Regions from separate parts of the Streptomyces sp. 63XJN7_1_ISO-PGPR-S23-121 genome, predicted to be linked through region 2. Evidence: riboswitches for the same ligand, from Rfam matches in the RefSeq annotation. Region 2 holds a riboswitch; each other region holds the start of a gene.
What was found. A riboswitch is a leader RNA that binds a small molecule or an ion and turns the genes downstream of it on or off. The one in region 2 is predicted to bind cobalamin.

Region 1: another riboswitch for cobalamin. It lies ahead of AC0VYN_RS25930 (cobalamin biosynthesis protein); the one in region 2 lies ahead of AC0VYN_RS05715 (ribonucleoside-diphosphate reductase subunit alpha).
Region 3: another riboswitch for cobalamin. It lies ahead of AC0VYN_RS09315 (energy-coupling factor ABC transporter permease); the one in region 2 lies ahead of AC0VYN_RS05715 (ribonucleoside-diphosphate reductase subunit alpha).

Annotation. Positions count from the first base shown of each region.
Region 1 is NZ_CM149653.1:5,803,396-5,806,654, forward strand. Features, by position in the region: gene AC0VYN_RS25920 (inorganic phosphate transporter) at 1-880, shown strand, start outside; gene AC0VYN_RS25925 (hypothetical protein) at 912-1,133, shown strand; cobalamin riboswitch at 1,270-1,417, shown strand; gene AC0VYN_RS25930 (cobalamin biosynthesis protein) at 1,524-2,489, shown strand; gene AC0VYN_RS25935 (cobyric acid synthase) at 2,486-3,259, shown strand, end outside.
Region 2 is NZ_CM149653.1:1,223,134-1,226,392, reverse strand. Features, by position in the region: gene mctP (monocarboxylate uptake permease MctP) at 1-686, shown strand, start outside; gene AC0VYN_RS05720 (GNAT family N-acetyltransferase) at 757-1,263, shown strand; cobalamin riboswitch at 1,316-1,455, shown strand; gene AC0VYN_RS05715 (ribonucleoside-diphosphate reductase subunit alpha) at 1,580-3,259, shown strand, end outside.
Region 3 is NZ_CM149653.1:2,075,159-2,078,417, reverse strand. Features, by position in the region: gene AC0VYN_RS09325 (chloride channel protein) at 1-198, shown strand, start outside; gene AC0VYN_RS09320 (potassium channel family protein) at 270-776, shown strand; cobalamin riboswitch at 898-1,081, shown strand; gene AC0VYN_RS09315 (energy-coupling factor ABC transporter permease) at 1,112-1,807, shown strand; gene AC0VYN_RS09310 (energy-coupling factor ABC transporter substrate-binding protein) at 1,804-2,145, shown strand; gene cbiQ (cobalt ECF transporter T component CbiQ) at 2,146-2,895, shown strand; gene AC0VYN_RS09300 (energy-coupling factor ABC transporter ATP-binding protein) at 2,892-3,259, shown strand, end outside.

The DNA.
Region 1 (3,259 bases), 4.6 Mb from region 2:
CGTCCACGGCGACGTCCTCGTCACCAAGGTGCTCCTGCCGGCCGTCGCCGCCCCGATCGTCGCGGGTGTCGCGGCGATGCTCGCCTCCCGGCTGACGTACTCGCTCGGCCGCAAGGCCGACGGCAGGGCCGCGGAGAAGGGCTACCGCGCCGGGCAGATCGCCTCGGCCGGCCTGGTCTCGCTCGCCCACGGCACCAACGACGCCCAGAAGACGATGGGCATCATCACCCTCGCCCTGATCGCGGGCGGCTCCCTCGCCCCCGGCTCGAACCCGCCCGTGTGGGTCATCCTGTCCGCGGGCCTGGCCATCGCGCTCGGCACCTACCTCGGCGGCTGGCGCATCATCCGCACCATGGGCAAGGGCCTGACCGACCTCCAGCCGCAGCAGGGCTTCGCCGCCCAGACCAGCGCCGCCACGGTCATCCTGGCCTCCTCCCACCTCGGCTTCTCCCTCTCCACCACGCACTCGGTCTCCGGCGCGGTCATGGGCGCGGGCCTCGGCCGCAAGGGCGGCGTGGTGCGCTGGTCGACGGCCACCCGCATGTTCGTCGCGTGGGGCCTCACCCTGCCGGCCGCGGCCCTGGTCGCCGCGCTCGCCGAGTGGGTCTGCGGCTTCGGCGACTGGGGCACGGCGCTCGTCGCGGCCTTCCTCGTCGCCTCCAGCTTCGCGATCTGGCGGATCTCCCGGCGCGAGGTCGTCGACCACACCAACGTCAACGGCGGCGACGAGCCGGAGCGCGAGCCGGCCGGCGTGGTGACCACGGCGATCGCCGCCGTCGTCCCGCCGCCCGCGGGCACCGCGTCCGACGCCCTCGCGGCGTCCTTCCCGGCCCAGGCCGGCACCGACTCCAAGGCCCCGTCGGCCGCCACCACCGTCTGAGCCCGCGTCCCGGGTACGAAGGAAGAGAACCATGTCTATCGACTGGGCAGCCCTCGGCTCCGTCTTCGGGGTCAGTCTCGTGGCCACCGTGGCTCTGGTGGCCCTGTTCACCCTCGGCATCGTCGGCCTCTCCCGCCAGGAGCGGGCCGCCGCCCGGGGCGGGTCCGCGGCGCTCGCGGTCACCGGCGCCTACGCGTGCTTCGCTTCCTGCGCGGCGGCGGTGGCGTACGGGATCTATCTGATCGTCGCCTGACCACAGGGCGCACACCGTGCGGGGCGCGGGACGGACTCCACCGTCCCGCGCCCCGCGCTTTTCACACGCCGGCGCACACCACCCGCGTGTGGGCTCTCGCACACTCCCCCGGCGCAGGTCAACAGCGAGTTGACGGGTGTTCGCGGGCCGTGGTGGACTGCCGGAGCCATTACGGCGGCAGGAGAGGAAGCCGGTGCGAGTCCGGCGCGGTCCCGCCACTGTCACCGGGGCAGTACGCAGGTACGGCCCCGGGAGCCAGGAACTCTCACCGCCGATTTCGTCGAACCAGGGCGTGGACACCCTGAGTGAGGACATATCGCCATGCGCGGCTGCCGTTCCGGGCTCACCAGCGACACACTTCCGCTTCCCCTTCCCGCGGCCGGCTGAGCCGTGCGCGCCGAACGCGTCTTCGCGTACGGCGCCGCCGCCGGCCTCCTCGGCGACCTCCTCCTCGGCGATCCGCGCCGTGGACACCCGGTCGCCGTGTTCGGCCGTGCCGCCGGCGCCGTGGAACGGGTGCTGTGGCGTGACCACCGGGGCTGGGGCGCGCTGCACACCGCCGTGTGCGCCGGTGGCGCCGTCGCCCTGGGGGCCGCCGCCGAGCGCGCCGTCCGCCGCTCCCCCGCCGCCTCCGTCGCGCTGACCGGCGCCGCCACCTGGGCCGTCGTGGGCGGGACCTCGCTGGCCCGGGAGGCCCGCGCCGTCGGCCGGGCCCTGGAGGCCGGGGACGTCGAGGGGGCCCGGGCCCGGCTGCCGCACCTGTGCGGACGGGACCCGCAGGCGCTGGACGCCGACGGGATCGCCCGGGCCGTCGTGGAGTCCGTCGCCGAGAACACCTCCGACGCGGTCGTGGGCGCCCTGGTGTGGGGCGCGCTCGGCGGAGTGCCGGGGCTGCTCGGCTTCCGGGCCGTGAACACCCTGGACGCCATGGTCGGCCACCGGTCCCCCCGCTACCGGCGGTACGGCTGGGCCTCGGCCCGGCTCGACGACCTCGCGGGCTGGCCGGGCGCCCGCCTGACCGCCGTCCTGACCACCGCGGCCGGCGGCAGCCCCGCGGGCGCCGTACGGGCCTGGCGGGCCGACGCCGCACAGCACCCGAGCCCCAACGCCGGGCCCGTGGAGGCGTCCTTCGCGGGGGCCCTGGGCGTGCGGCTCGGCGGGACCCTGTCGTACGGCGGGCGGGTGGAGCACCGGCCCGTCCTCAACGGGGCGGCGGGTCGCGCCGTCCGGGCCGGATCCGGTGACATCGAGCGGGCGGTGAGGCTGTCCCGGCGCGTGGGCTGGCTGGCGCTGGGCGTGTGCGCGGGCGCGCGGCTGCTCGTCCGCGGGGCCGGCCGGAAGGGACGTACGTCATGAGCGGTGGCCTCCTCGTCGCCGGCACCACCTCCGACGCCGGCAAGAGCGTCGTCACCGCCGGGATCTGCCGCTGGCTGGTGCGGCAGGGCGTGAAGGTGGCGCCCTTCAAGGCGCAGAACATGTCGCTCAACTCCTTCGTGACCCGCGAGGGCGCCGAGATCGGGCGTGCGCAGGCCATGCAGGCCCAGGCGTGCCGCGTCGAGCCGACCGCGCTGATGAACCCGGTGCTGCTCAAGCCGGGCGGCGAGCGGAGCAGCCAGGTCGTGCTGCTCGGCAAGCCGGTCGGGGAGATGAGCGCCCGCGGCTACCACGGCGGGCGGCAGCGGCAGCTGCTCGGCACGGTGCTCGACTGCCTGGCCGGGCTGCGGGACACGTACGACGCGGTGATCTGCGAGGGAGCGGGCAGCCCGGCCGAGATCAACCTGCGCCGGACCGACATCGTGAACATGGGGATCGCCCGGGGCGCCGGTCTGCCGGTCCTGGTCGTCGGCGACATCGACCGCGGGGGCGTCTTCGCGTCCTTCTTCGGCACGGTGGCCCTGCTGTCGCCCGAGGACCAGGCGCTGGTCGCCGGGTTCCTCGTGAACAAGTTCCGCGGCGACGTGTCGCTGCTGGAGCCCGGCCTCGACATGCTGCACGGCCTCACCGGGCGGCGGACGTACGGCGTCCTGCCCTTCCGGCACGGGCTCGGCATCGACGAGGAGGACGGGCTGCGTGTCTCATTGCGCGGGACGGTGCGGGAGTCCACGGTCGCGCCGCCGGTCGGCGAG
Region 2 (3,259 bases):
CCGGCGTCAAGGTGGACAACGGCCAGCTGGCGATCCCGCAGCTGTTCGAGGACATGTTCCCGGACTGGTTCGCGGGCGTGGCCTTCGCGGCGATCGGCATCGGCGCCCTGGTGCCGGCGGCGATCATGTCGATCGCGGCCGCGAACCTCTTCACCCGCAACATCTACAAGGACTTCATCAAGCCCGACGCCACCCCGGAACAGGAGACGAAGGTCTCCAAGCTGGTGTCGCTGCTGGTGAAGGTGGGCGCGCTGATCTTCGTCCTCGGCATGGACAAGACCGTCGCGATCAACTTCCAGCTGCTCGGCGGCATCTGGATCCTGCAGACCTTCCCGGCCCTGGTGGGCGGTCTGTTCACCCGCTGGTTCCACCGCTGGGCCCTGCTCGGCGGCTGGGCGGTCGGCATGGTCTACGGCACGGCCGCCGCCTACGGGGTCGCCTCGCCGACGCAGGCGCACTTCGGCGGGTCCTCGAAGGAGATCCCGGGCATCGGCGAGATCGGCTACATCGGCCTCACCGCCTTCGTGCTGAACGTCCTGGTCACCGTGGTCCTGACCTTCGTCCTGAAGGCCGTCAAGGCACCCGAGGGCGTCGACGAGACCCGGCCGGGCGACTACACGGCGGACGCGGGCGACCCGGGCGTCCAGACGGAGCTGCCCCCGGCCACCGCGGGCACCTCGCACTGATCCCCCGATCCGACGGGCCGCCGGAGAAATCCGGCGGCCCGTCGTCGTACCCGTGGGGCACACTCGGCCCATGGACTTCGTGATCAGACAGGCGTCACCCGACGAGTACCGGGCCCTCGGCGACATCACCGCCCGCGCCTATCTCGACGACGGACTGCTCGACTTCGGGGAGAGCGATTCCTACCTCGGCGAGCTGCGGGACGTCGCCAAGCGGGCCGCGGCGGCCCAGGTGCTCGCCGCCGCAGCGGACGGGCGGATCCTCGGCGGCGTGACCTTCGTGCCGTCCGGCGGCCCCATGGCCGACATCGCCCGGCCCGGCGAGGCCGAGATACGCATGCTCGCCGTCCACCACGAGGCGCGGGGACGCGGCGTCGGCGAGGCCCTCGTGCGGTCGTGCGTCGACCGCGCCCGGGCCGTCGGGGGCTGCGCACGCGTCGTGCTGTCGACGCAGCGGACGATGCGCACCGCCCACCGGCTCTACGAACGCCTGGGCTTCGTCCGCACGCCCGAGCGGGACTGGAACCCCGTGCCGGGGCTCGACGACATCACGCTGCTCACCTACCAACTGACGCTCTGACACCGGCGCGGCACAACATCTGGGGGTGCTCGCGGAACCCGGCACAAGATGTATGCTCATGCTCGCTGTCGCCGCAGGGGAATCCGGTGTGAATCCGGAACTGTCCCGCAACGGTGTACTCGTGTGTGTTCGCGTATCCGCGTGAGCGCCACGGGCTCGAGTCCGAGGACCTGCCGACAGTGCGCCCGGCCGTCCCGGTCCGGGTGCCATGACGTCCGGGCCTCGCGGAATGGGCCGGTGGACGCGACGCCGCGCGCGCTCGTGAGCTGCCCCCTGCCCTCCGCCTGGCCCCGTGCCGAGCGAGGGAGTGCCCCACGTGACCATCGCGCCAGCCGACCCGGCCTCAGTGTCCGCTGCGACGGCTTCTGCGATCCCCGTGACCGAGGAACCCGACGGACCCGGTGCCGCCCTGCTGCGGACCCTGACCGGCCTCACCGCCGACCTCCCCGACGCCGACCCCGGCCGGGTCGCCGCCGCCGCACTGCGCGGCCGGTCCGCGCGGGCCGACGAGGCGGAACTGCGGGAGCTCGCCACGGAGGCCGCGGCCGGTCTGATCTCGGAGGACCCGGTCTACTCCCGGCTGGCCGCCCGGCTGCTGACCCTCGGCATCCGCGCCGAGGCCGCCTCCCAGGGCGTCACCTCCTTCACCGAGTCCGTCGCGACCGGCCACCGCGAGGGCCTGATCGCCGACCGCACGGCCGGGTTCGTCCGGCTGCACGCGGCCCGCCTGGACGCGCTGACCGACCCGGCCGCCGACGACCGCTTCGGCTACTTCGGGCTGCGCACGCTGTACAGCCGCTATCTGCTCCGGCACCCGCTCACCCGCAAGGTCGTCGAGACGCCCCAGCACTTCCTGCTGCGCGTGGCCGCCGGACTCGCCGAGGACGACACCGACCGGTCGGTGGACGAGGTCGCCGCGCTGTACGGGCTGATGAGCCGCCTGGACTACCTGCCCTCCTCCCCCACCCTCTTCAACTCCGGCACCCGGCACGCCCAGATGTCGTCCTGCTACCTCCTCGACTCCCCCCTGGACGAGCTGGACTCCCTCTACGACCGCCTCCACCAGGTCGCGCGCCTGTCCAAGCACGCCGGCGGCATCGGCATCGCCTACTCCCGCGTCCGCGCCCGGGGTTCACTGATCCGCGGCACCAACGGGCACTCCAACGGCATCGTCCCGTTCCTGAAGACGCTGGACGCCTCGGTCGCCGCGGTGAACCAGGGCGGCCGGCGCAAGGGCGCGGCGGCGGTCTACCTGGAGACCTGGCACGCCGACATCGAGGAGTTCCTGGAGCTGCGGGACAACACCGGCGAGGACGCCCGGCGCACGCACAACCTGAACCTCGCGCACTGGATCCCGGACGAGTTCATGCGCCGGGTGGACGCGGACGGGCCGTGGTCGCTGTTCTCGCCCTCGGACGTGCCGGAGCTGGCCGACCTGTGGGGCGCGGAGTTCGACGCGGCCTACCGGGAGGCCGAGGCGAAGGGCCTGGCCAGGAAGACCCTCCCGGCCCGCGAGCTGTACGGCCGCATGATGCGCACCCTCGCACAGACCGGCAACGGCTGGATGACCTTCAAGGACACCGCCAACCGCACCGCCAACCAGACCGCCGAGCCGGGCCACGTCGTGCACTCCTCCAACCTCTGCACGGAGATCCTGGAGGTCACGGACGACGGGGAGACGGCGGTCTGCAACCTCGGGTCGGTCAACCTCGGCGCCTTCGTGACCGGCGGCGACATCGACTGGGAGCGGCTGGACGCCACCGTCCGCACCGCGGTCACCTTCCTGGACCGGGTTGTCGACATCAACTTCTACCCGACCGAGCAGGCGGGCCGCTCCAACGCCCGCTGGCGCCCGGTCGGCCTCGGCGCGATGGGCCTGCAGGACGTCTTCTTCCGGCTGCGCCTGCCCTTCGACTCCGCCGAGGCCAGGGCCCTGTCCACGCGCATCGCCGAGCGGATCATGCTCGCCGCGTACGAGACGTCCGCCGACCTCGCC
Region 3 (3,259 bases), 850 kb from region 2:
ACGGGGCTGCCACTGGCCAGTTCGGTGCTCGCGGTACTGCTGATGGGCGCGGACGCGCACGAGCAGATGCCGCTGATCGTCATTTCGTCGGTGGTCGCCTTCGTCGTCGCCCAGGCGGTCCGCCGGAGCCCGCCGGAGCCCGGGCCTCCGGCGGGGGCGGGGACGCAGTCGCGTCCCCGGCCGGGGCCGGAGCGGTGACCGGACGCGGGGGCGGCGGGCGGGCGCACCGGACCGGGGCCGGTGCCTCCTGGCGTTCGGCGCGTCCCTGGGTGACGAGGGCCGGTGCGGTCGTGGCCCTGGTCGCCGCCTACTTCCTGCTGCCCCTCGACCGGCTGGGCCCCCGTCATCCGGTCCTGAGCTGGCTGTTGTTCGCTCTGGGCCTGGCGGCCGTGGCCGTACTGCTGCTGCGGCAGATCCGCCACGTCCTCACCGGCCGCACGGACACCCACCCCGGCGTGGCCATCTCCCTGCTGATCCTGCTGTCGGTGCACGTCTTCGCCGCGGCCTACTACCTCCTGGCCAAGCAGCCCGGTGCGTTCGACGGGCTGCACACCCGGGTCGACTCCCTGTACTTCACCGTCGTCACCCTGGCCACGGTCGGATACGGGGACATCACCCCGCGGGGCCAGACGGCGCGGCTCGTGACGATCCTGCAGATCGTCTACAGCTTCGTCTTCCTCACCGCCGCGGGGACGGCGCTGGGCCAGCAGCTGCGTTCCCGGGTGGTCCGGGACACCGACGGCGGCGCCCCCGACGGCAAGGGCACCTCGGGCTGAGATCTTCGCCACGCCGGGCGAGGGCGCGCGGCCCCGTACGACGCGGTGCCGGCGCGGAAGTCCCCGCGGCCCCCGGGGCCGGCCGCCGGGAGGCCCGCTTGTCACCACCCTCGTGGGCGCACTACTGTCGCCACGCCTTGGTGAACGGGAAATCCGGTGAAGTACCGGTGCGGCCCTCGCCACTGTGATCGGGAAGTCCGGCTCCGGCCCTCGCGGGCAGCCACTGGGTCCTTGTGACCCGGGAAGGCGGAGTTCGGGCGGTGGTACCCGTCAGCCAGGAGACCGGCCAAGGCGCGTCGTCCATCCACGAGGTGCTGGAGAGGGTCTGCTGAGCCATGCACATAGCCGAGGGCTTTCTGCCTCCGGCGCACGCGATCGCCTGGAGTGTCGCGTCCGCGCCGTTCGTCGTCCACGGAGTACGGTCACTCACCCGTGAGGTCAGGGAGCATCCCGAGAGCACGCTGCTGCTCGGGGCGTCCGGAGCCTTCACGTTCGTGCTGTCGGCCCTGAAACTGCCCTCCGTCACCGGGAGTTGTTCGCACCCCACCGGGACCGGTCTGGGCGCCGTCCTGTTCCGGCCGCCCGTCATGGCGGTCCTGGGCACGATCACCCTGCTCTTCCAGGCACTGCTGCTCGCCCACGGCGGGCTGACCACGCTCGGCGCCAACGCCTTCTCGATGGCGATCGCCGGCCCCTGGGCGGGCTACGGCACCTACCGCCTGCTGCGCCGGTACGGGGCGCCGCTGATGGTCACGGTGTTCTGCGCGGCGTTCGTCGCCGACCTGTCCACCTACTGCGTCACCAGCGTGCAGCTCGCGCTGGCCTTCCCCGACCCGGCCAGCGGGTTCCTGGGCGCGCTCGGCAAGTTCGGATCCATCTTCGCCGTCACACAGGTCCCGCTCGCGGTGAGCGAGGGCCTGCTCACGGTGGTCGTGATGCGGCTTCTGGTGCAGTCCAGCAAGGGAGAGCTGACCCGTCTGCGCGTGCTGCCGGCGAAGGCCGGCGAGCGTGAGGAGGCCGTCGTCCGATGAACCGCAACACGAAGATCAACCTCCTGCTGCTGCTCGCCGTGGCCGCGCTGGCGGTGCTGCCGCTGGCGCTCGGTCTCGGCGACCACAAGGAGAAGCCGTTCACCGGGGCCGACGCCGAGGCGGAGACGGCCATCACGGAGATCGAGCCGGACTACGAGCCGTGGTTCTCGCCGCTGTACGAGCCGCCGTCCGGGGAGATCGAGTCCGCGCTGTTCGCCGCGCAGGCGGCGCTCGGCGCGGGGGTGCTGGCCTACTACTTCGGTCTGCGCCGGGGCCGGCGGCAGGGCGAGGAGCGGGCGGCCGCCCGGCAGGACGCGAACGCGCCCGAAGGGGACTGAGTGCTGCCGATCGACGCGGCGGCGCACAGCAGCCGGTGGCGCCACCGGCACCCGGTGGACAAGGCGGTGCTCGGGCTGGGTCTGACCGTGCTCGCGATCTCGCTGCCGCCCTGGCCGGGCGCGGCGCTGGTCCTGGTCGCGGCGCTGGCGGTGCTGCTCGGCCCGGCGGGCGTGCCCCGGCGGCGGCTGTGGCGGGCGTACCGGGTGCCGCTGGGGTTCTGCGTGACCGGTGCCCTGCCGCTGCTGGTGCGGGTCGGGGGCCCGGGCGGCTTCGTGGGCGCGGCGGACGGCGGCGCGGTGCGCGCCGGGGAGCTGCTGCTGCGCACGTCGGCGGCCTCCCTCGGGGTGCTGCTGTTCGCGTTCACCACGCCGATGTCCGACCTGCTGCCCCGGCTGGTGCGGGCCGGGGTGCCCGCGCCGGTGGTGGACGTGGCGCTGGTGACCTACCGCATGAGTTTCCTGCTGCTGGACTCCGTGCGCCGGATCCGCGAGGCGCAGGCCGCGCGGCTGGGGCACACCACCCGGGCCGCGGCCTGGCGTTCGCTCGGCGGGCTCGGCGCCACGGCGTTCGTGCGGGCCTTCGACAGGGCGACGCGGCTGCAGGCCGGGCTCGCCGGGCGCGGCTACGACGGCACGCTGCGCGTCCTGGTGCCCGAGGCCCGGGTCTCCGTGCCGTTCACGGCGGCGAGCGTCGTGCTGCTGGCGGCGCTGGCCGTGCTCACCTTCGTACTGGAAAGGCCGTTGACGTGAACGAGCCCACCGAACCGGCCCTCGTCGCCCTGCGAGGTGTGTCCTTCGGGTACGAGGAGGGGCCTCAGGTGCTGACCGGCCTGGACTTCGAGGTGCGCGAGGGGCGCGCGCTCGCGCTGCTGGGCCGCAACGGCAGCGGCAAGACGACGCTGATGCGGCTGCTCAGCGGCGGACTGCGGCCGGGCGCCGGGCGGTTGACGGTCGACGGGCGGCCCGTGACGTACGACCGGGCCGGGCTGACCCGGTTGCGGACCACCGTGCAGCTGGTGGTGCAGGACCCGGACGACCAGTTGTTCGCCGCGTCCGTCGCCCAGGACGTGTCGTTCGGGCCGCTGAACCTCGGGCTGCCGGATCCGGAGGTCCG